2 regions of the Vibrio sp. R11-SG3-ISO3-SZ genome follow, and region 1 is predicted to be linked to the other one. Evidence: riboswitches for the same ligand, from Rfam matches in the RefSeq annotation. Region 1 holds a riboswitch; the other holds the start of a gene.

The links. Region 1 has a riboswitch for lysine ahead of lysC (lysine-sensitive aspartokinase 3). Riboswitches for the same ligand answer to the same signal wherever they lie in the genome.
Region 2: linked by a shared signal. The riboswitch ahead of AC6R1O_RS02855 (LysE family translocator) and the one ahead of lysC (lysine-sensitive aspartokinase 3) in region 1 are both predicted to bind lysine.

What each region holds. Positions count from the first base shown of each region.
Region 1 is NZ_JCBDGX010000038.1:991-9,629, forward strand. Features, by position in the region: partial or broken gene AC6R1O_RS05100 (PglL family O-oligosaccharyltransferase) at 1-171, shown strand, start outside; gene AC6R1O_RS05105 (pyridoxal-phosphate-dependent aminotransferase family protein) at 276-1,394, opposite strand; lysine riboswitch at 1,623-1,800, shown strand; gene lysC (lysine-sensitive aspartokinase 3) at 1,887-3,239, shown strand; gene pmbA (metalloprotease PmbA) at 3,318-4,661, opposite strand; gene yjgA (ribosome biogenesis factor YjgA) at 4,769-5,299, shown strand; gene thiQ (thiamine ABC transporter ATP-binding protein) at 5,389-6,105, opposite strand; gene thiP (thiamine/thiamine pyrophosphate ABC transporter permease ThiP) at 6,089-7,675, opposite strand; gene thiB (thiamine ABC transporter substrate binding subunit) at 7,724-8,639, opposite strand, start outside.
Region 2 is NZ_JCBDGX010000020.1:1,245-14,307, reverse strand. Features, by position in the region: gene AC6R1O_RS02860 (polysaccharide lyase 6 family protein) at 1-733, opposite strand, end outside; lysine riboswitch at 1,436-1,632, shown strand; gene AC6R1O_RS02855 (LysE family translocator) at 1,720-2,352, shown strand; gene purF (amidophosphoribosyltransferase) at 2,860-4,374, opposite strand; gene AC6R1O_RS02845 (CvpA family protein) at 4,410-4,901, opposite strand; gene AC6R1O_RS02840 (SPOR domain-containing protein) at 4,964-5,497, opposite strand; gene folC (bifunctional tetrahydrofolate synthase/dihydrofolate synthase) at 5,498-6,763, opposite strand; gene accD (acetyl-CoA carboxylase, carboxyltransferase subunit beta) at 6,807-7,733, opposite strand; gene truA (tRNA pseudouridine(38-40) synthase TruA) at 7,908-8,702, opposite strand; gene AC6R1O_RS02820 (FimV/HubP family polar landmark protein) at 8,797-13,063, opposite strand, start outside.

The DNA of each region.
Region 1 (8,639 bases):
AGACCGGCATTCTACAACAACTTAATTCTGGCCTACCAAGGTTTGAATGACAGTGAAAAGGCGGAACAAATCCGAGCCGAAGCGCAATTCCTGTTTCCTCGGCGCGATTTCTCAGACGTGCAATACGTGCCACCGACTACCGACGCACTGCTTCGTACAGACGAAGAATAAAAAGAAAACAAAAAGTAGATAAGAAAAGGCTCTCCGAACTGGAGAGCCATCTGCAATCATTAACAGGGCAAATTATTCGCCGAGCGACTCTAATCCGAGCGACTCTATCCGAGCGACTCTTTAAGCGCTTGTAAACAGAGTGCGACGTTCTCCTCCCGCGCACCATAGCCCATTAGGCCAATCCGCCACGCCTTGCCCGCCAATGCGCCAAGCCCGGCACCAATTTCCAGATTGTACGTATCAAGGAGGTGACTGCGTATTTGGGCTTCATCAATCCCCTCAGGAACATAAATCGCATTCAGTTGCGGCAAGCGTGCGGACTCTTCCACCACAAACTCAAAGCCGAGCGCCAATAAGCCGGTCTTGAGCTTGTTGTGCATCTGCTGATGGCGACGCCACGCGTTTTCTAACCCTTCATTTTTGAGCATCAGCAAAGCTTCATGCAGTGCATAGAGACTGTTGACGGGCGCTGTGTGGTGGTAACTACGCTTGCCCTCTCCACTCCAGTAACCGAGTACCAAACTTTGGTCTAAAAACCAACTTTGCACCGGGGTTTGACGGGCGGTGATTTTCTCAATCGCTGCACTGGAGAAGGTCACAGGAGAGAGGCCCGGCGTACAAGAGAGGCACTTTTGACTGCCCGAGTAGACCGCATCAAGTTGCCACTCATCGACTTTGAGTGGCACGCCACCCAATGACGTCACCGCATCGACGATCGACAACACATTGAACTCTTTAGCAAGCGCGCCCAGCGTCTTCGCATCACTGCATGCCCCTGTCGACGTTTCTGCATGGACAAACGCGAGGAGCTTGGTATCAGGATGCGCCTGCAACGCATCACGAACTTTCTCTACCGAGACCGGCGTTCCCCAGTCATCATCGACCAGCACCGCTTCACCGCCGCAGCGCACCACGTTTTCTCGCATGCGCTCGCCAAACACGCCATTGCGGCAGACGATGACTTTGTCCCCCGGCTCAATCAAGTTAACAAAGCAGGTCTCCATACCTGCACTGCCTGGTGCCGAGACAGCAATCGTAAACTCATTGTTGGTCTGAAAGGCGTATTTAAGCAGCTGCTTGAGTTCGTCCATCATCTGGATAAAAAGCGGGTCAAGGTGGCCCACCGTCGGGCGGCTCAAAGCTTGCAGTACCTGTGGGGAAATATCGGATGGACCAGGGCCCATCAAAATACGGCGAGGGGGGATAAAACTTTGGTAAGTCATTGGCAACTCCTTTTGAATCATGAGGGTGTTCTTGTTGTTATCTCTTCACCATAATCGAATTCATCCAGCGCAGCAATGCGCAAAAAGTCGACAGGTCATACCAGTCTCACAAACCGAACCTATCGTCTTTAACCCGTAAATTTCGCATTGACATTAAGAGGATAAACACGTTCAATGCGAAAGCGGTGGCAAGACAATTCGTCACCCTGTTGTACAAACAATTATGCTTTTTGCAGAAGAGGAGCACTACCCAGGTAGGCATGTTGTGGAGCCACAATTCCAAAACAACATTCTGAGGGGGAGTAGTGCCGAGGTAGGCTTATATTGTGGTTTAAGTCTGTCGGTTGACTTGGGTTGAGTCCCATCAACTGTCATCAGCGCTGTCTGGTGATGAGCTTCTGAGGTCGTACTCCATACCTACCTCTACTCTCGCTCATCCTCACCTCACGCAAAGGAAAGACTCAATATTCAGGAAGTTGTGGGAGAAATGCCGTGAGCAATTTTAACGTTGCTAAATTTGGTGGGACAAGTGTTGCAAACTTTGAAGCGATGAGCCGTTGTGCGGCGGTCGTTGAGAACAATCCAGAGACAAAACTGGTGGTCAGCAGTGCCTGTTCAGGGGTAACAAATCTATTGGTCGCGCTGGCGAACGGCGTACAAGATCAGCAGCAACGCAGCGATATTCTGACTCAGCTCGCTGAGATTCATGATGCGATTCTTAATCAACTCAATGATCCAACCCATGCGGCGAGTGAAGTGTACAGTCTGCTTGATACGGTCACCAGTCTTGCGGAAGCGGCCTCGATTCAAGCCAGCAATAAGTTGACTGATCACCTTGTTGCGTGTGGTGAACTGATGTCGACCCACATTTTAACCCAACTAATGATTGAGCGCGGCATCAACGCGGTACGCTTTGATATTCGTGATGTACTGCGCACTGACAGCCACTTTGGCCGCGCAGAACCGGATCTTGCCGCCATTCGAGAGCTTGCCAGTGACACCTTGCTGCCACTGTGCCGCGAGCACGTTGTGGTGACACAGGGCTTTATTGGTTCCGATGAAGAAGGCAACACCACTACCCTTGGCCGTGGTGGCAGTGATTACAGTGCGGCTTTGATTGCCGAGGCAGTGCAAGCCTCTGGCTTAGAAATTTGGACTGATGTACCGGGAATCTACACCACAGACCCGCGTATTGCCCCGAATGCGGCACCGATTGCAGAAATTAGCTTCAGCGAAGCGTCAGAGATGGCGAATTTTGGCGCCAAGATCCTGCACCCTTCGACCCTAGTCCCTGCTCTGCGCCATGATATTCCGGTGTTTGTCGGTTCCTCTAAAGCGCCAGAGCAAGGCGGTACTTGGATTCGTCATCAAGTGGAAAGCTCACCGCTGTTTCGCGCCCTAGCCCTACGTAACAACCAAACCATGGTGACGCTGCGCAGCGCGAAAATGTTCCATGCTTACGGCTTTCTAGCCAAAGTGTTTGAGATCTTGGCCAAGCATAAGGTCTCGGTCGATTTGATCACCACCTCTGAAATCAGTGTCTCATTAACGCTTGATCAAACAGGTACCTCTGGCGGTGCGCCATCGTTACCTCAAGCTGCGCGTGAAGAGCTTGAAGAGCTGTGCAGCGTGAAAGTGGAACACAACCTCTCCGTCGTCGCCTTGATTGGTAACAACATGAGCGAGAGCAAAGGCTATGCAAAACAAGTATTTGGTACACTTGAAGACTTTAACTTACGAATGATTTGTTACGGAGCTAGCCAGCACAACCTCTGTTTCTTACTGCGTGAATCAGAAGCCAAACAAGCGATTCAGAAGTTGCATGTCGAGCTGTTTGAGCGCTAACAGCACTATAAATACACATCAGCGACGAAGCACTCTCGTGTTTCGTCGCTGAAGCATTGCTACGTCAAATAGTGAGGCTTATTCGCCCGCCACTTTCATTGACTCAAGCAAGATAGAACCGGTTTGAATCTGCGAACGGGTTTCCACATCACTGCCGACAGCCACTATTTGGTTGAACATCTGCTTGAGATTACCTGCGATGGTCACCTCCGAGACGGGGAATTGGATTTGACCATTCTCAACCCAAAAACCGGCTGCGCCGCGCGAGTAATCGCCCGTCACGATATTCACGCCCTGCCCCATCACTTCTGTAACCAAAAAGCCGGTGCCCAGCGCCTTAAGCATTTGATCAAAATCTTGCCCTGTGGATTGCACGTACCAGTTGTGGATGCCACCCGCATGACCGGTTGGCATCATCGACATTTTACGCGCCGCATAGCTGGTCAATAGGTAAGTGGATAACACGCCGTCAGTGATTATTTGTCTATCTTGCGTAGCAACGCCTTCGCTATCAAACGGGCTTGACGCCAGACCACGCAACACATGGGGACGCTCGTCGACTTGGAACCAGCTGGGTAGAATTTGCTGACCAAGATGATCAAGAAGAAACGAGGATTTGCGGTACAAGTTGCCACCACTGATCGCCATCACAAGGTGACCGAGTAGACCCGTTGCGACATCCGCCGCAAACATGATCGGGTACTGACCGGTTTTGAGCTTCTGCGCGTCTAAACGACTGACGGTTTTCTCCGCTGCGCTCAGGCCCACGGATTTCGGCGTCCACAGGTCGTCTTTGTGACGCGACACTGTGTAGCTGTAGTCACGTTCCATTTCACCGTTTTGGCCTTGACCAATCACACAGCAACTGATGCTATGGCGACTTGAGGCATAACTCGCCAGTAAGCCGTGGCTGTTGCCGTACACTTTGACGCCATAGTGGCTATCGTAGCTGGCGCCATCACTTTGCTTGATCTTATCGCTGTAGCTGAGCGCTTCTTGCTCCGCTTCAATCGCCATTTTTGCCGCGTAGTCAGGGTCAGGCGTATCGGGGTGAAACAGATCCAAATCAGGAATATCTTTGACCATCAGTTCAGCCGGTGCTGGGCCTGCGTACGGATCTTCTGATGTGTATTGAGCGATATCAAGTGCCGCCAATACCGTTTGTTGAATCGCTTTTTCGCTTAAGTCTGACGTTGAGGCGCTGCCTTTACGCTGATTGCTATAGACGGTAATACCGAGTGCACCGTCACTGTTGAACTCCACATTTTCGACCTCACACATGCGAGTCGATACGCTTAAACCTGTGGTTTTACTGATGGCAACTTCCGCGGCATCCGCTTTTTCACCCGCCATCTCTAACGCTTTCGCGACGGCAGCTTCAAGCTCGATACGCTGCTGTGCCACTTGCTTTTTTACGTCCATATTCTCTTCATCAGTCGTTGCTTTGTCGCTAGGATAACAAGAATTTCGCTTTCTCCCCATGATTCTTGTTAAAATAGAGAAATAGACGTTCAAATGAAGGTATGAAAATGGCTCGCAAAAATCAAAAAGCGCCATGGGAACCAGAAGAAGAGATCATCTGGGTAAGTAAATCCGAGTTGAAGCGTGACATGGAAGAGCTGCAGAAACTGGGTGAAGAGCTCGTTAACCTCAAGCCCTCTGTGTTGGAAAAATTTCCACTCAGCGAAGACTTGGCCGATGCGATTCGCGATGCGCAACGTTTTAAAAACGAAGCGCGCCGTCGTCAGTTGCAGTTTATCGGAAAATTGATGCGTCACGAAGACCCAGAGCCAATTCAAGCGGCGCTGGATAAAGTCCGTAACAAGCACTCTCAAACCACGGCGCTGCTGCACAAATTAGAGCAATTGCGTGACCGTGTGGTGGAAGAGGGCGACAGCGCCATTGAAGAGGTATTGACGCTGTATCCGGATGCGGACCGTCAGCGTTTACGTCAGCTTGCTCGTCAGGCGAACAAAGAAAAGCAAGCCAACAAGCCAGCTAAAGCGTATCGAGAGATTTTCCAGATCCTCAAAGCATTGAGCAGTGAAGAGCCACAATAACACGCTCTTACTCAGTGATGATTGAAGCGGATAAGTGCACACTTATCCGCTTTTTTTTATCTCTGCTTTCTAGCCCATTGTTATTGCGCTCAGTTGTGCGCCGTGGTGGCCGCCTGAACAAATGCGCCGAGGCTAGGGTCCGAGTGGGTCGCCGCTAGCTCTGAAATCGGCCCAGTCGCTGCGACATGACCTTGTGATACAAACGCAAAATGCGTGGCGATCGCTTTGGCATCACCTAAGTGGTGCGTCACCATTACTACCGTAATATCACGCTCACTCGCCAACTGTTTGACCAGTGATAGCATCTCTAACCTGAGCAAAGGATCGAGCGCTGAAAAGGGCTCGTCTAGCAGCCATATCGGCGCAGACTGTACAAAGCAGCGCGCTAACGCAACCCGTTGACGCTGGCCACCAGAGAGCTCATGCGGCAATCGAGACAAATACTCCGCCACCCCCACCTGCTGTGCCGCTTGCACTACCGCCTGTTTCTGCGTTGCAGACAACTTCAAGCCGGGGTCCAATCCAAGGCCTATGTTTTCCGACACGGTAAGGTGAGCAAACAAGTTGTGCTCTTGAAACAACATCGCAAACGGGCGCTGATAAGGCGCCAGCCCGTTGAGTGTTTGCCCTTGCGCTAAAATTTCACCGCTTAATGGTTCAATAAAACCCGCCATCAAGGCGAGCAAGGTCGACTTCCCTGCGCCACTGGGTCCCATAAGCGCGACGATTTGCCCTGCCTCAACGTGCAGATCAAACTGAAATGACTCGGCATGATAATCGTAATGCAGGTCACTGAGAGTGAGCATAGTGACTCCTATTGGTGGGGGTAGAAGCAGAGCGAGGGCGAAACAGGCGCTCCATCAGCGCAAAACAGCCCACACTCAAAAGCAGTAAAGTGACCGATACGACTGCCGCCGCGTCCATTTGGTAACTGCCGAGCAGTTGGAACAGGTAGAGCGGCAGCGTACGAAACTCCTGGCTGCCAAACAGCGCGATGGCACTGAGATCGCCCATAGAAAACATAAAGCTGATGGCAAACGCGTGCGCCAGCGGCCGTTTTAATGCGCGCCATTCCACCACTCGTAAACGGCGCCAACCGCGGATTCCAAGGGTTGCACAAAGGTACTGATACTGCTGCTCGAGTTGCAACATCGGCTGAGCCAAGGTTTTGATCACATAAGGCAGCCCCATTAACGCGTTGACCGTAACAACAACGACCAAGGCGTAGCTGAGCGCATCCGTCCACGAACGGAGCAGCAAAAAGAGCCCGGTCGAGATCACTAATCCTGGGGTCACCAGAATGATGGTCCCTAGCAGCTCTATCTTATCCGCGTCTTTCTCACGTTGATTGAGGCGCAGTCTTCGGCTCGACAATAAAATCGCCGTGCCCGCACTGACAGCGATAACGCTCGCCATGCTCGCCACTTTCAGTGACGCGCCGAGCGCGGACCAAAATCGGCCATCGCTCAGCACACCCAACGCCTGAGAATTCATGCCACTGGTCAGCACCATCCCAAGAGGCGGCAACACTAACAGCAAGCTAAAACCTATCCAAGCGCCATCCCAGCACTTAGAGAATAGACTGTCTTTCACCACCAACGCAGTTGGTGCGTCGCTGCCCATCGAAATAGCAATAGGTCGAGCGAAACGTTGAATCGATAGTGCCATTAAGCCACATAGCAGCATTTGCCAAATTGCCAGTAACGCGCCCGCTTGCAAATCAAAATCAAACTTGATCGCTTGGTAAATCGCGAGCTCAATGGTGGTCGATTTGGGCCCGCCGCCCAATGCCATCACAGTGGCAAAGCTGGTAAAGCAGAGCATAAACACCAACCCGCAAACGGGCGCTAATTGCTGCCTCATCCGCGGCCATTCGACCCACTTAAACTTTTGCCAATGCCCCATGCCTAAGTGGGCGCACAGTTTGTGTTGCTCCGCCGGAATCGACTCTAGTGATTGCAGCAGCAAACGCGCCGCATAAGGAAGATTAAAAAAGAGGTGCGCGAGCAAAATGCCGTGCAAACCGTAAATATTAAATGGTAGCGAAAGATCCCACTGCGCAAGCTGTGTCGCCAACCAACCACTGCGCCCATAAATCGCCAGCAAGCCAAACACCCCCACCAAGACAGGCAGCACCAAAGTGGTCGCAAACAGCTTAAGTACCAAGGCTTTCCCGATAAACTGCCGCCGCGACAAAGCATGGGCGACGGGGATCGCCAAGCCGACACTGAGCAGCGTTGAGAGGAAAGATTGATAGAAGCTAAATTGGGTAACGTGGCGGTAATAAGGGTCTTGCCAAATGACACGCAGATCGAGGGAAGGCGCTTGATTGAGCAAGGCCAGCAGCGCAGAAACGACAAAGGCCGCGATCAACATCGCGACCCATACGCCTAATTTAGGGACAGATTGCACGAACGCCTAACCTTAGAAGGTCAACGCGTTTTGCCATTCACGAATCCACGCTTTGCGGTGGGTAGCCACCTCTTCAGCGCTAAAACTCAAGGCTTGGCTAGGCTTCGTCAGGCTTTGATACCCTTCTGGCAACGCAACGTCAGTGACAGGGTACATCCAGTTCCCTGTTGGCATGGCCGACTGAAAGTCATCGCTGAGGATAAACTGCATAAAGGCATCCGCCAAGTCGCTGTTGGCGCTCGTTTTGACTTTGGCCACCACTTCTACTTGAGTGTAATGACCTTCCGCGAAATTCGCTGCAGCGAACTTAGCCTCATTTTCGGCAATCAGATGGTACGCAGGTGACGTGGTGTAAGAGAGCACCATATCAGACTCGCCTTTTAAGAACATCGAGTACGCTTCAGACCACCCTTTCGTGACCGTCACTGTCTTTTTCGCCAACGCTTTCCACGCCTGCGGCGCTTCGTCGCCATAGACAGATTTCATCCACAGCATCAAACCTTGACCCGGGGTTGAGGTACGCGGGTCTTGGTAGATGACTGTTAAGTCGTCATTTGATTCCACCAGTGCTTTGAGGCTAGTCGGTGGCTCAGCCAAGGTCTCTTTGTTGTAGACAAACGCGAAGTAACCGTAGTCGTACGGCACAAAGGTCGTATTGGACCAGCCGCCTGGCAAGGTGACGGATGACGTATCGACGCTATGCTCAGCCAACAAACCGGTTTGCTGCGCTTCTGCCATCAAGTTGTTGTCTAACCCCAACACAATGTCGGCTTTGCTATTGTCGCCTTCCAGTCTCAAGCGATTGAGGATAGAGACGCCATCATCCAAAGCTACAAAATTCAACGTACAGTCGCACTGTGCTTCAAACGCTTTTTTTACCACTGGGCCTGGGCCCCAATCGGCAGCGAAAGAGTCATAGGTATAAACG
Region 2 (13,063 bases), on a different contig from region 1:
CGCGGATCGCTTGTCTGTCGTTGCGGTTGGTTCTCACCATTTTCGGGTTTGAGTTTTCGATCAGCTCCATATCTAAAGCCGTCAGGTCTTTAAAGATGTTACCTTCGATCAGAGTTTTCTCTAACTTGTCTGATGTTGCCACAACAAGCATCGCGCCGCGCTTGTACTTACCTTCAAAAGTATTGTTGGTAATCTTGTTATTTTCGCCGCCAACCGTGATCCAACGGATGTTAGGGTATTTTCCTTTCTCATCCGCTACGTATTCGTAGTCGTTGAACTTGTAGATAACAGAGTTATTTAAGGTGTTGTTTTTACCAAAGATACCAAACACGCCCATGATGTTTGCATCATGACTTTCAGTGCTTAGCGTTGCGCCACCTTCAGTGAAGACTAAGCTCTCAATTAGGTTATTGTCACCCTTAATCAAGAACTGAGTTGAACCGTTAAAAATGGCAGTTCCAGGCTCTTGAGCGACAATCTTGACGTTGTCCGCTGATAACGTCACACGACCTAAATCGGCATAGCGACCTGGTTTGATGCTAATCACATCGCCATCTTGCGCGTTGTTGATGCTCTCGCGTAGCTCCAGTACCTCTTGTGCAGAAGCAACAGCAACACCTTGATCAACCATAACTGCTGTCGGTTGGGTAACTTGTTCTGTGCTTGCGTGGCTCGTTGTCGCGCTTGCGAATAGTAATGAACCTAAAATAAATGCAATTGGTGACTTTTTCATTAGTATCTCTTTCGTAGGGTATTTGAGTATGAGGCAAGGTTAGCAACACACAAGAGGGCGAGAAAACTGATTCGCCCTTGGAATGTGGTCTGAATCGCGTCGGCTTTGTTAAACTGTGGATAAGTTCAAATAATTTAATAATACAAATAGACCGTGCTATTTAATGGTTGTAAAGGGTCTTGGTTCAGGTCAATAGCTCTCTTAAATTTTATTTTAACTTATTGTTTTTTAAATTCTTTTATCTGAGATTACCTTAACTCTTAGTAGAATTTTCAAACTAGAGCATATGAGAGACCCTGCAAATTAAGGATAATTTGTAATATTAGTGCACTTACAATAACGAAATATTGATCGAGATTTTGGGAAAGATACAGAGCATGAATGAGTTGGTAATTCTTTCTGCTAGCTGGAACACTGCTAATTTAGGTTATTACGGATAACTTTTCGTACCCCAAAACGTCAAAGACCACCGTTGTCAGCGATGGTCTGTCTGCGCGGAATTGGACATAATCTTCCACCTGCGATCTACATTGTTAGATTCTCTATATGCAGAATTCGCCGCAAAGTATGCAGAATCTCGTTCGGCCCGAATTGATTTTCCCAGAGCTCCGTTGGGAGGTTTAAGCGACGCAAAAAATATTTGCAATCATTCTACCTTATAGTTTATCTTCATTTGCAAAGCTGTATTGGCGAAAATCAGTGCAGCAATGTAGAGGCGCATTACCTATCAGTAGCTCAGTTTAGGTTGACAACCATTGACCCTGAGTGAAAGGAGTCAATGCCGAAGTGCCACGGGCGTCACCCCGTAGTGCTGGGGTTGTATCGAATAGGTACAGCACTGCCATAGTAAACTCGTTAGGATGACAAAAACACGTTTTCTATGGAGCGCTACAGATGGATGGTGAGCCAGTTTATATGTGTCCCCCCAAAGCTTTGCATCCTGCATCGCTGTTCTAGTAGCCTCCATAATATATATTGAGGTAAGAATGTCTGATTTTAACTTTTGGTTATTGTTTCTAACCACCGCTTTTGCTCTAAATGTCGCTCCGGGGCCTGATCTGCTGTACATCCTGACGAAGACAATTAGCAATGGAAAAAAGGTAGGCTTAGCATCGGCTATTGGTGTATGTACCGGAGCGCTTTTCCATGTGTTTGCTGCTTCCATTGGCTTATCTGCTATTTTAGTCTCTTCTGCACTAGCATTTAGCATTGTTAAGTATGTTGGTGCGGCTTATCTGATATATCTTGCTTATCAGTCATTTAGATCATCTGGATTTGAGTTAAATGCCGATGGCTCAAATCAGAGCAAAGAAACAGCATTTGAAGCATTTAAGCAAGGGGTACTAATCGACATTCTAAACCCTAAAGTAGCTATTTTCTTTATGGCGTTTCTACCACAGTTTGTTCGTGAAGACGCAGGCTCTGTATCATTCCAGTTGTTCTATCTCGGGTTACTTGTTATTGCGGTTGCTATCGTTGTGGAAGCTGCATATGTTCTTGCGGCAGACAAGATTTCTGAACGAGTTAGAAGCAGTAAAAAACTCAGCATCTGGTTAGATCGTGCTGTCGGAACAATGTTTGCTAGTCTGGGTGTAAAGTTAGCAGTATCAACAAACTAAAAATATCTACTCAAGGAGAATGAGCGTGTACCGCAATAGTGAATTAGACATTTACATGATGCGCGTTTCCTTCTAGTTCAGAGCAAACAGGCCACCGCTACAAACGGTGGCCTTTTACGTTTTTGGGTACGAAGGAGTTCCTGAAAGCAACACTATGGGATGCTACTCCAATAAACTTCTGTCCGGTTGTGAATTTGCATAACAACTCAGGTGATATTTTCTGGGTAAGGGCATCGTTTTTGATTGGAAATGGGAGATTCCGTGCAGCGCTGTTCTGGTGTCTGCCATAACTTCACGTATCACAAACTCCGCAGCGTAACTCGTTGCTGAGTAATAGCAATAAGGCGGTTTGGGGCAGAAATGAGATAACGCGTGTTCAGCTAATTACGGCTTTAAACCCAAAAAGTAATCGCACGTTATTGTCATCTGACAGCAGCCGGATGGCGCAATAAAAAATGGTCATCCGTTGGATGACCATTAAATACGTTTACGTAGAGGGCGTGGAGGTTACGCACCTTCGTTATGCAACTCTAGGTTAGCAAGCTCTTGCTGAATCTCTCGTTGCGTTTTTGCATCATCGCTGCGCAAAGACTCAAGAAAGTCTAAGTACTGCTGATTGATGTCGCCGGTTACGTATTCACCGCTAAATACCGACGTTTCGAACTGAGAGATGTCTGTGTTGCCTAGGCCAACGGCGTCCGTAAGGTCTTCCAACGTCTGGAAAATGAGCTCATCGGCACCAATTTGCTTACAGATCGCTTCGTTGTCTCGGCCATGGGCGATAAGCTCATTGGCGCTTGGCATGTCAATGCCGTACACGTTCGGGAAGCGAATCTCTGGCGCAGCAGAGACCATGTACACTTTCTTCGCACCTGAATCGCGGGCCATTTCGATGATCTGCTCTGACGTAGTACCACGTACGATAGAATCATCAACCAACAAGACATTCTTGTCTTTAAACTCTGAACGAATCGCGTTGAGTTTACGACGTACTGACTTCTTACGCTGCTGCTGACCCGGCATGATGAACGTGCGGCCAACATAGCGGTTTTTCACAAAACCTTGGCGGTAAGGCTTTTCAATCGCTTGAGCGATTTGTAGAGCGATGTCACACGAGGTCTCTGGAATCGGGATAACCACATCAATGTCCAAATCAGCAAATTCGTCACGGATTCGGTCGCCCAGTTTCTTACCCATCTCTACACGTGCGCTGTAAACCGAAATCTTATCGATAAAGGAGTCGGGACGTGCAAAGTAAACAAATTCGAAAATACATGGGTTGAGTCGAGGGTTGTCCGCACACTGCTTAGTATGCAGTTGACCATCAAACGTCGCATAGATTGCTTCACCTGGCGCGACATCGCGCATAAAGTCAAAACCGACCGCATCTAGGGCTACTGATTCAGAGGCAACCATGTACTCGGTGCGACCTTCAACCTCGCGTTTACCTAAACACAGTGGGCGAATGCCGTTAGGATCGCGGAACGCAATCATGCCGTGACCGATGATCATAGCCGTCACCGCGTAAGCACCACGAATCGCGCGATGCACATTGGTGACAGCACGGAACACATCTTCAGAGGTAACGTTACCTTTGACAGTATCAATCTCATGAGCCAACACGTTAAGCAACACTTCTGAATCAGAGGTGGTGTTGATGTGACGACGATCTTTCTCGAACAACTTTTCGCGAATTTCGTGTGCGTTTGTGAGGTTACCGTTGTGAGCTAGTGTGATACCAAATGGTGAGTTCACGTAGAAAGGTTGCGCTTCAGACGCGCTTGAGCTTCCTGCTGTTGGGTAGCGAACATGGCCGATACCCACTGTACCTTGAAGTCTTTGCATGTGTTTGGCTTCAAACACATCCTTTACTAAACCGTTCGCCTTTCTAAGACGAAAACGATTGCTATCTATGGTACAAATACCCGCGGCATCTTGGCCACGATGCTGCAATACCGTCAATGCGTCATAGATAGACTGGTTTACAGGCGTTGTGCCCACGATTCCAACAATACCACACATGTCTTAACCCTCGATTTTCGACAATGGCTGGAGCGCTATAACGCCCCAGATAAGAAACTAGATGTTGCTTGTAGGTGTTCAAAAAAAGGTGCGATGATGCGGCTGAATTCCGGTACCAACTGCGACCCTTTCCACCACTGTGAGTCTGGAAACGACGTAAACGCATCCATGAAGAATAGTGCCGCTGACACTATAAGAACACCTCGTAAACCGCCAAACACGATACCAAGGACTCTATCCGTTCCAGACAAACCTGTCTTCTGCACTAATTGAGCAATCACATAATTGACGATAGCACCGACAATCAGAGTTGCAATAAACAGAGCAGCGATCGCGGATCCGTTTCGGATCATGTCATCTTCGATATTGGTGAAATACATCGCCAATTTCGCGTAGTACTGACTGGCAATAAAAAAGGCGCCAAACCAGATAACAAGAGACAGTGCTTCTTTCGCGAAGCCACGAATTAAACTGATCAGCGCTGAGAGGCCGATCACACTTAAAATGACAATATCTAACCAGTTCATGTTGTTCTACATCTTAAGTTGGCGCGCATTTTAACAGAAAAAACGCTGACGCAAACGTTTTCTTATGGATTTAGTGGTTTAAATTTAAGCAATCGACCTTTTGAGCCAGTGATCTTTTCCAGTTCAATCACTTGGCGTTCGAGTTTACTCTTCGACACATCAGGACCAATAATTACTCGGGTAAAACCATTCTCTAATTTGGTGTGTGCTTGGTATCCGCGCTTTTGCAAATCATCCACGACGCTCTGCGCATTCTCTGCGTTTTTTAACGCCATCAGTTGGATGATCCATGCACTGTCTTGATACTCATTGCGTTCAGGGATGGCTTTAACGATCACCTCGAGTGGCGCCTCTTCTGCACTCTCCTCTTGAGTGACGACCGCGACAGGCGTATCGGGCAGCGCTTTCGAGTCATCCACCGGCTCGAGAATCTCAAACGATTCCAGATCGCTTTCAAGCTCCGGTTTTAGCGGAATACTGGCGATCTCTTCCTGATAGTGGCTTTTCTTGCCATCGAGCACATCGGGCAATACGATGACGCCAATCGCCACTAAGATGATGGTACCGACTAAGCGGTTTTGAAATTTGCTCGCCATTTAATCTCCTTGTGTTTGCCAATGCGCCAACACTTCCCCAACGGTATGAAATGAGCCAACAACCAGTATCACATCGTCTTGGCCCGCCTTTGTCATCGCGGCTTCAAAAGCCAGCACCGGAGAATCAAAGGTTTGAGTCGCGGCTGGTAAATGACTTGCCAGTTCATTAGCGTGCGCGGCGCGAGGGCCATGCAGTGAAGCTGGATACCAATGCGAAGAAAGCTCGCTCAAGATAGCCAGCGTCGCCTTGATGTCTTTATCATGCAGCATGCCCACCACAGTATGAATCACACGTTTTGGGTATTGCTTTGCTACACGTTCAACCAAGTATTGCGCTGAATGTGGATTGTGCGCGACATCCAAAAGTATCACTGGCGAAGTGTGCAGAATTTGCATGCGCCCTGGCAAGGTGGCGTTTTCAAGGCCGTTGACGATATTGATATCTGTGATATCCAGATTGGCGTTTGCCAGCGCCGTTAAGGCCGTCGCCGCGTTCTGCAGTGGCAGTCCGGGAATGGGTAGCTCGTTTAATTCAAAAGTGCCAAGTTGCCAGCGCCATTGTGTCTCTGATTGTTGCTCATAGTGGTATTGAATCCCCACTTGAAAGAGCTCAGCCTGAATATCGTCGGCGTGTGCTGCCACGGTTGATGGCGCTTTCGGCTGACCGCAAATCGCTGGTTTGCCTGCGCGAAAGATGCCGGCTTTCTCAAAACCAATTACGTTAATGTCATCGCCCAGCCAATCGACGTGGTCGATGGCTAAACTGGTAATCACGGATACGTCATGATCGACGACATTAGTGGCGTCTAAACGCCCGCCCAAACCGACCTCAAGCAAGACAACATCCACTTGCTCGGTTTGAAACAGGCGTAACGCCGCAAGCGTGCCAAACTCAAAAAAGCTTAGGCTGATATCCCCGCGCTGCTGTTCAATGAAATCGAAGGCTTGGCAATGCTTCTCGTCGGCTAAATCGACGCCATTGACGCGCACGCGCTCGTTGTATCGAATTAAATGAGGAGAAGAGTAGACACCGACTTTATACCCTGCGTCGAGCAAAATCGCTTCCATCAAAGCGCAGGTAGAACCTTTGCCGTTGGTACCAGCAACGGTAATGACTGTCGGAGCGGGTTTGGTTAAGTTGGCTTGTTGTGCGACGGCTTGGACTCGGTCTAGCCCGAGATCGATCGCTGAGGTGTGAATGTTGGCTAAATAATCAAGCCACATCGTAAGAGGGGATGTGGCTTGTGGAATTTGGGTTTGACTCATCTAACTGAAACCATAAATTGTGGTGGTTTGTTAGTGTGTTACTTTACCCTTTTTCGTCCGCTTCTGGTACTTCATATGCAGGTTCATTTGGCGCATCATTCACAGAAACCACCAGTGGCGACGGTTGATTGGTCATTTTGGCCAACAAACTGCCGATGCGTTGACGCATTTCACGGCGATCAACAATCATATCGATAGCCCCGTGTTCCAATAGGAACTCACTGCGCTGGAAACCTTCTGGAAGATCTTCACGAACGGTTTGTTCAATCACACGGCGACCAGCAAAACCAATCAGTGCTTTGGGTTCACCGATATTGATATCGCCTAGCATCGCTAAGCTCGCCGATACACCGCCCATGGTTGGGTCCGTCATCACTGAGATGAACGGCAATCCTTTTTGCGATAGTCGCTCTAACGCTGCACTGGTTTTTGCCATCTGCATCAGAGACATTAGCGCCTCTTGCATTCGCGCACCACCACTGGCCGAGAAACAAACTAAACCACAGTTGTTTTCCATCGCCGCTTCAACCGCACGTACGAAACGAGCGCCAACGACTGAACCCATCGAGCCACCCATAAAGGAGAACTCAAACGCACACGCAACCACAGGTAGACCCAACAGCTCGCCTTGCATAACGATGAGCGCGTCTTTTTCACCACTGCTCTTTTGCGCAGCAGAAATACGGTCTTTGTATTTCTTCGAATCGCGGAACTTGAGCTTATCTTGTGGCTCAAGCTCAGTGGCTAACTCAGTACGATTGCCTTCATCCAAAAATGTTTCAAGACGACGACGCGACGACATGCGCATGTGGTGATCACATTTAGGACAAACTTCTAGATTTCGCTCTAGTTCAGCGTGATAAAGCACTTGTTCACACGATGTACATTTGGTCCATACCCCTTCAGGGATTGACGCTTTTCTCGATGTGCCGATATTGCTCTTTTCTAAAATCTTTTCAAGCCAACTCATGGAAGACCTTTTCTCTCTCGATCCCCGTTCAATACAGGGATTCAAATTCTGAATTTACGCGTGAGGATTAAAGCATATTAAATGCCAAGTGTAGACAAAAAACTGGTTGTACCTATTTTCTGACTCTCTGTCTCACGCCCTAACGTCCTGATTGATTCGACAATTTATCACGAATTAGTTCAGATTGTCTGGCAAAAACAGAGGTCCGATCGGTACGCGTGGCAACTGATACTCATCCGGATAATCCACATCCACCAAGTATAATCCTTCTGCTTTCGCTGTGGCGCCCGCCAATTTTCTGTCTTTCACGCCAAGCAACCACTCTATCCACTCGGGCTTTTGTTCCCCACGTCCCACGCAGATAAGGCTGCCGGTAATGTTACGTACCATATGATGCACAAAGGCATTGGCCTTAATATCAATCACGACATATTGCCCGTGACGAGACACATGCAGGTGCATCACATTGCGCCAAGGGCTACGAGATTGGCATTGCACCGCTCGAAATGAGGTAAAGTCGTTTTCGCCGAGCAAATACTGCCCAGCTTGGTGCATCAATGCTTCATCCAGTTCACCGTGGTAGTGGCTCACGCCTGACGAGAGGATCCCGGGTCTGAGAGGGCTATTGAAGATAATATAGCGGTAGCGTCGCGCGGTCGCAGAAAAACGAGCATGAAACGACTCCGGTACCTCTTTCGCCCAGCGAACACAGACATCCGATGGCAAATTGGCGTTCACGCCCATAGTCCACGCCACCATTTTTCTTTCTGCCGTGGTATCAAAGTGAACCACTTGGCCTGTGCCATGTACGCCTGCATCTGTCCTGCCAGCACATTGCACTTCAACGGGGTGATTGGCGACAACACTCAACGCTTTCTCGAGCGCTTCCTGAACACTTTTCACCTCTTTTTGGCGTTGCCAGCCATAGTATTGAGTACCGTTATATTCGATACCTAACGCTATTCTCATCTGCAGAATCTCTTTAAAAATGGGCCGGGCAGTATACCTTTAATAGGGATAAAAAATAAGAGGGCCGCAGCCCTCTTACCTCACTCTAACTCGCCTATCCGCGGTTGATTTTGTCAATCAGACGTTTGGCTTCTCGACGAATCTCGTCACTGCCATCAACAATCGCCTCTTCGAGCAGTTTGATGGCCCCTTGCGCGTCATTCATCTCAACGTAAATCTTGGCGAGATCAAGTTTTCCTGCCGCCTCTGCGTTTGAATCGACATCAATCTCATCACCAATGTCACCGATCACATCAGGGAAATCATTCAGGCCAACATCCAACTTGAGCTCGTCATCCAACTCTTGCTGCTCTTCCATCTCCACTTCTGCCATCAGTTCATCAATGGTTCTAAACTGATTTTGCTGTGGGCTGAAATCGTCGGCGCTGTCTTGAATGCTCCAATCTTCATCGCTGACCTCAGGTTGCTCTAAAGCATTATCTTGATCCCAAACCCCACGCTCTTCTTCAGGAATGTCATCCGAAATCTGTGCCTGCTGCTCGGGAGAGAGCGTAAAGCCGTTCCAATCTTCGCCGCCCATCTCGAGCATAGCGTCAATATCCATACCGGCACTGTCAGACGTTGTGGCATCGATCGGGCTGTCAAATGAGAAGCTAGGTGTGGCATCCTCGCTGTCTGCAAGCAACTCATCAAACGCCTGCTCATCAAACTCTTGTGCAGCCATTGCCTCAGCGACGTCGATATCAACGCGGCGTTCGGAAGGAATTTCCGACAGTTCAGGCGTCTCCAAATCGTCTAAATTGAAATTGACCTCATCGGCACTCTCTACGTCCCCATCTGTGGTCGGCATGTCAGCCAGCGCTTCGTCTTCACCATATTCAGGCAATTCCAGCTCATCAAACTCGGTCAGTTCCTGCCCAACAGGCTCGCCTTGGCCATCAGACATCGGCTCTGAAGCCATATCTGCCAGTGCGTCATCCTCATTATATTCAGGCAGCTCAAGCTCATCGGTATCGACTGATTCCGTCGCTTGCTCCTCTTGAGGAGAGTCTGCACTCGACGCTAGCGCCTTCTCTTCAAGATCAATGAATGGCTCATCGCCCAAATCCGCCAGAGCATCGTCTTCGTTGTATTCGGGAAGCTCGAGATCATCGAAGTCGAAAGTCTCGTCGTCACTGACTGATTTCTCTGGCTCTGGTGTGACAGGTTCATTGGCCATATCCGCAAGCGCATCGTCTTCACTGTACTCTGGAAGCTCTAAATCATCAAAATCAAGAGTTTCGTCGTCACTGACTGATTGCTCTGGCTCTGGTATGGCAGGCTCGTTGGCCATAACCGCAAGTGCGTCTTCTTCACTGTATTCTGGAAGCTCTAAATCATCAAAATCAAGAGTCTCATCGTCACTGACTGATCTCTCTGGCTCTGGTTCGGCAGGCTCGTTGGCCATATCCGCAAGCGCATCGTCTTCACTGTATTCTGGAAGCTCTAAATCATCAAAATCGAGAGTCTCATCGTCACTGACTGATCTCTCTGCCTCTGGTTCGGCAGGCTCGTTGGCCATATCCGCAAGCGCATCGTCTTCACTGTATTCTGGAAGCTCTAAATCATCAAAATCGTGAGTCTCATCGTCACTGACTGATTTCTCTGGCTCTGATGTTGCAGGCTCATTGGCCACATCCGCGAGGTCATCTTCTTCAGTACGTTCTGGAAGTTCCAAATCATCGACGTCAGAGATATCACTGACAGATTGCGACAGTGGATCTGCACTGTCCAATGTATCCGCATCAGTTTGTATCTCTGGTGTTGGGTCTTCCACCAGCCAATCTTCATCTTGCGGAACACCAAACTCATTCGCAGCGACTTCAGGGGCTGATGATGGCGCAAGCTCCAGCTCGTCTGATGATTCCTTCTCATCCGATTCCGGTGCTTCTACCGCTTCACTCTCCTGTGTGTTAGAAGCTGGTTGATCACTGTCCTGGTCCCATCCAGCATCAACGGCAGGTGTACTCTCATCCTCTACAGATTGTGTTGGTTCTAGCTCAGTCGCTAACTCTTCCTTAACCGGACTTTCTTCTAATGGGCTCTCTTCAACGTGTGGCTGCTCAACCTCTTCAACGGCAGACGTCAGCCAATCATCATCGTCAGCATCATCACTTTGGTCATCATCACTCTGCGTAGCTGGCTCTGCTGGCGTTTCCTCACTGCCGCTTTGCGGCAACAACTCGTCACTATCGAGCGGCGTCTCTGAGTCATAGTCAGGATTTTCCACTTCGTCGATAGCGGCGCTTAACCAGTCGTCTTCATCTTCTTCTGGCTCTGGCTCTGGCTCTGGCTCTGGCTCTGGCTCTGGCTCTGGCTCTGGCTCTGGCTCTGGCTCTGGCTCTGGCTCTGGCTCTGGCTCTGGCTCTGCAGGGATGAGATCAGACTCGTCCTGCTCGTCAAGCGCTAACGTAGATAAATCAGGGTCTTGTTCTTGTGCGTCGAGCAATGGGTCACCTTGTGGGGCAACACTCATCATATCGTCGATGAACTCTTCGCTAGAAAAACCTTTCTCTGGTTCTGGTTCTGGTTCTGGTTCTGGTTCTGGTTCTGGTTCTGGTAAAGTCTGTTCCTCTGCTTGCGCTTGGTCAAGCAAGGTATCGACATCTTCACTCATGCTAGGCGACACGTCGTCAGCAGTGGCTTCTAGGCTCTCTTCACTACTCTGCTCAATATCAAGCAGCTCTTCGAACAAATCAGTGGCGTCATCGTTGAGATCCTCTTCGCCATCTTGCCCTACCAGTTCATCGAGCAGATCCGTGCCGGCATCAAGAGGGGCATTTAACTCATCGGTACCAATCAGCTCATCGAGTTCACTATCGAGTAGAGATTGTGAATCCTCAAACGGGTCCTCTTCATCGACCTCCAGCAACTCGTCGAGTAACTCGGTGCTCTCAGGCTCAACGCTCTCCTCAATATCAGTGCCAATCAAGTCGTCGAAGTCATCCTCTTCGTCATCATCGAGCTGGAAGTCTGACTCTAGCATTTCGTCAAGCAGAGCGGCGTCATCGACCGAGTTAGACTCGAGTTCCTCTAAGTTAGCTTGCGCCTCCGCTTCTGCGAACAGCGCATCAATATCATCATCGGATGCAATTGAGGTTTGTGTCAGTTCGTCATCGGCCTCATCACTCAAGTCAAACGCATTTTCCGCTTCATCAAGCAACTCATCGAAGTCGACATCGCCCTCATCACTCTCTTTGTTCTGCTCAAACAAATCATCCAACATGGATTGATCGAGCTCGCTACTTTCTAGCGAGTCGTCATCGCTGTCACCGGCGAGCAACGAGTCAATGTCATCTTGACTAAAGTCACCCCCATCCGAGAGGTCGAAACTGTCATCTTCATCGTCGTCCATCACGACATCATCAAGCGCACGTTCCATCTCTTCCAAGCTGAGCGCTTTATCGTCCCCTTTGACGCTGATACCGTTGGCACTGTCCACTTCATCGGCAAGGGTTTCATCCAGATCGCCGTCATCGCCGATACCGGCGAATGGGTCCTCACCCTCTTCGCCCTCGAGGTTGAAGTCTAAATCGCTGTCATCAAGGTCGGCAAACACATCCGCTTCATCACTTTGCTCTTCCGACTCATCGGAGAACAGCGCTTCACCGTCATCTGACTCGCCAAACAAGTCATCATCAAGCAACAGATCATCACCAATATCTTCATTGAGGGTATCGGGGACAACAGGTGCAACCGTTGGTGTCGCTTCCGGTGTGGTTTCTGCTTGAGACTCCGATTTAGAACGGCGCCCGAGTAACAACACGACCAACAAACCAATGATCAAACCAGGAACCACCGCCATTGCGGCCACTGCCCAAGTGTTCGATAGCAACTTATCCCATTGGCTTGGCGCCATTTTTTGCTCTTCCGCCAGCTTGAGACGTTCGGCTTCCAGCAGTTTTTCAACTTCGTTGCGAATGCGTGATTCATCGCCCAAGGAGTCTTTGAGTACGTCCACTTCCGATTGAACCTGTGCAAGCATCAGGCGCAGTTTGTGGTTTTTCTCCTCCAACGCCATCAACTCTGTTTCAGAGGTTTTGAGCTGATTTTCTAGCGTCGAGACTTCACCTTGGCGCTCTTGATTGGCCATCTCTTTAAGATCGCTAATTTGTGAGGCACTGTCTTGTGGGCGAGTTTCAGGTGCACTCGGCACATCTTGCGCCGGTTTGGCCATCACGTCTGGCGTTGTAGACTCAACGACCGGAGCGTCGACTGGCGCCGTGACCGCAGGGGTTGCCCGTTGAGGCTGAGGCGCTGGGGAGACGGGTTGAGTCGGAGTTAAGCGCGCTTGATGCGCCGCCATCACATTGACCGCTTGT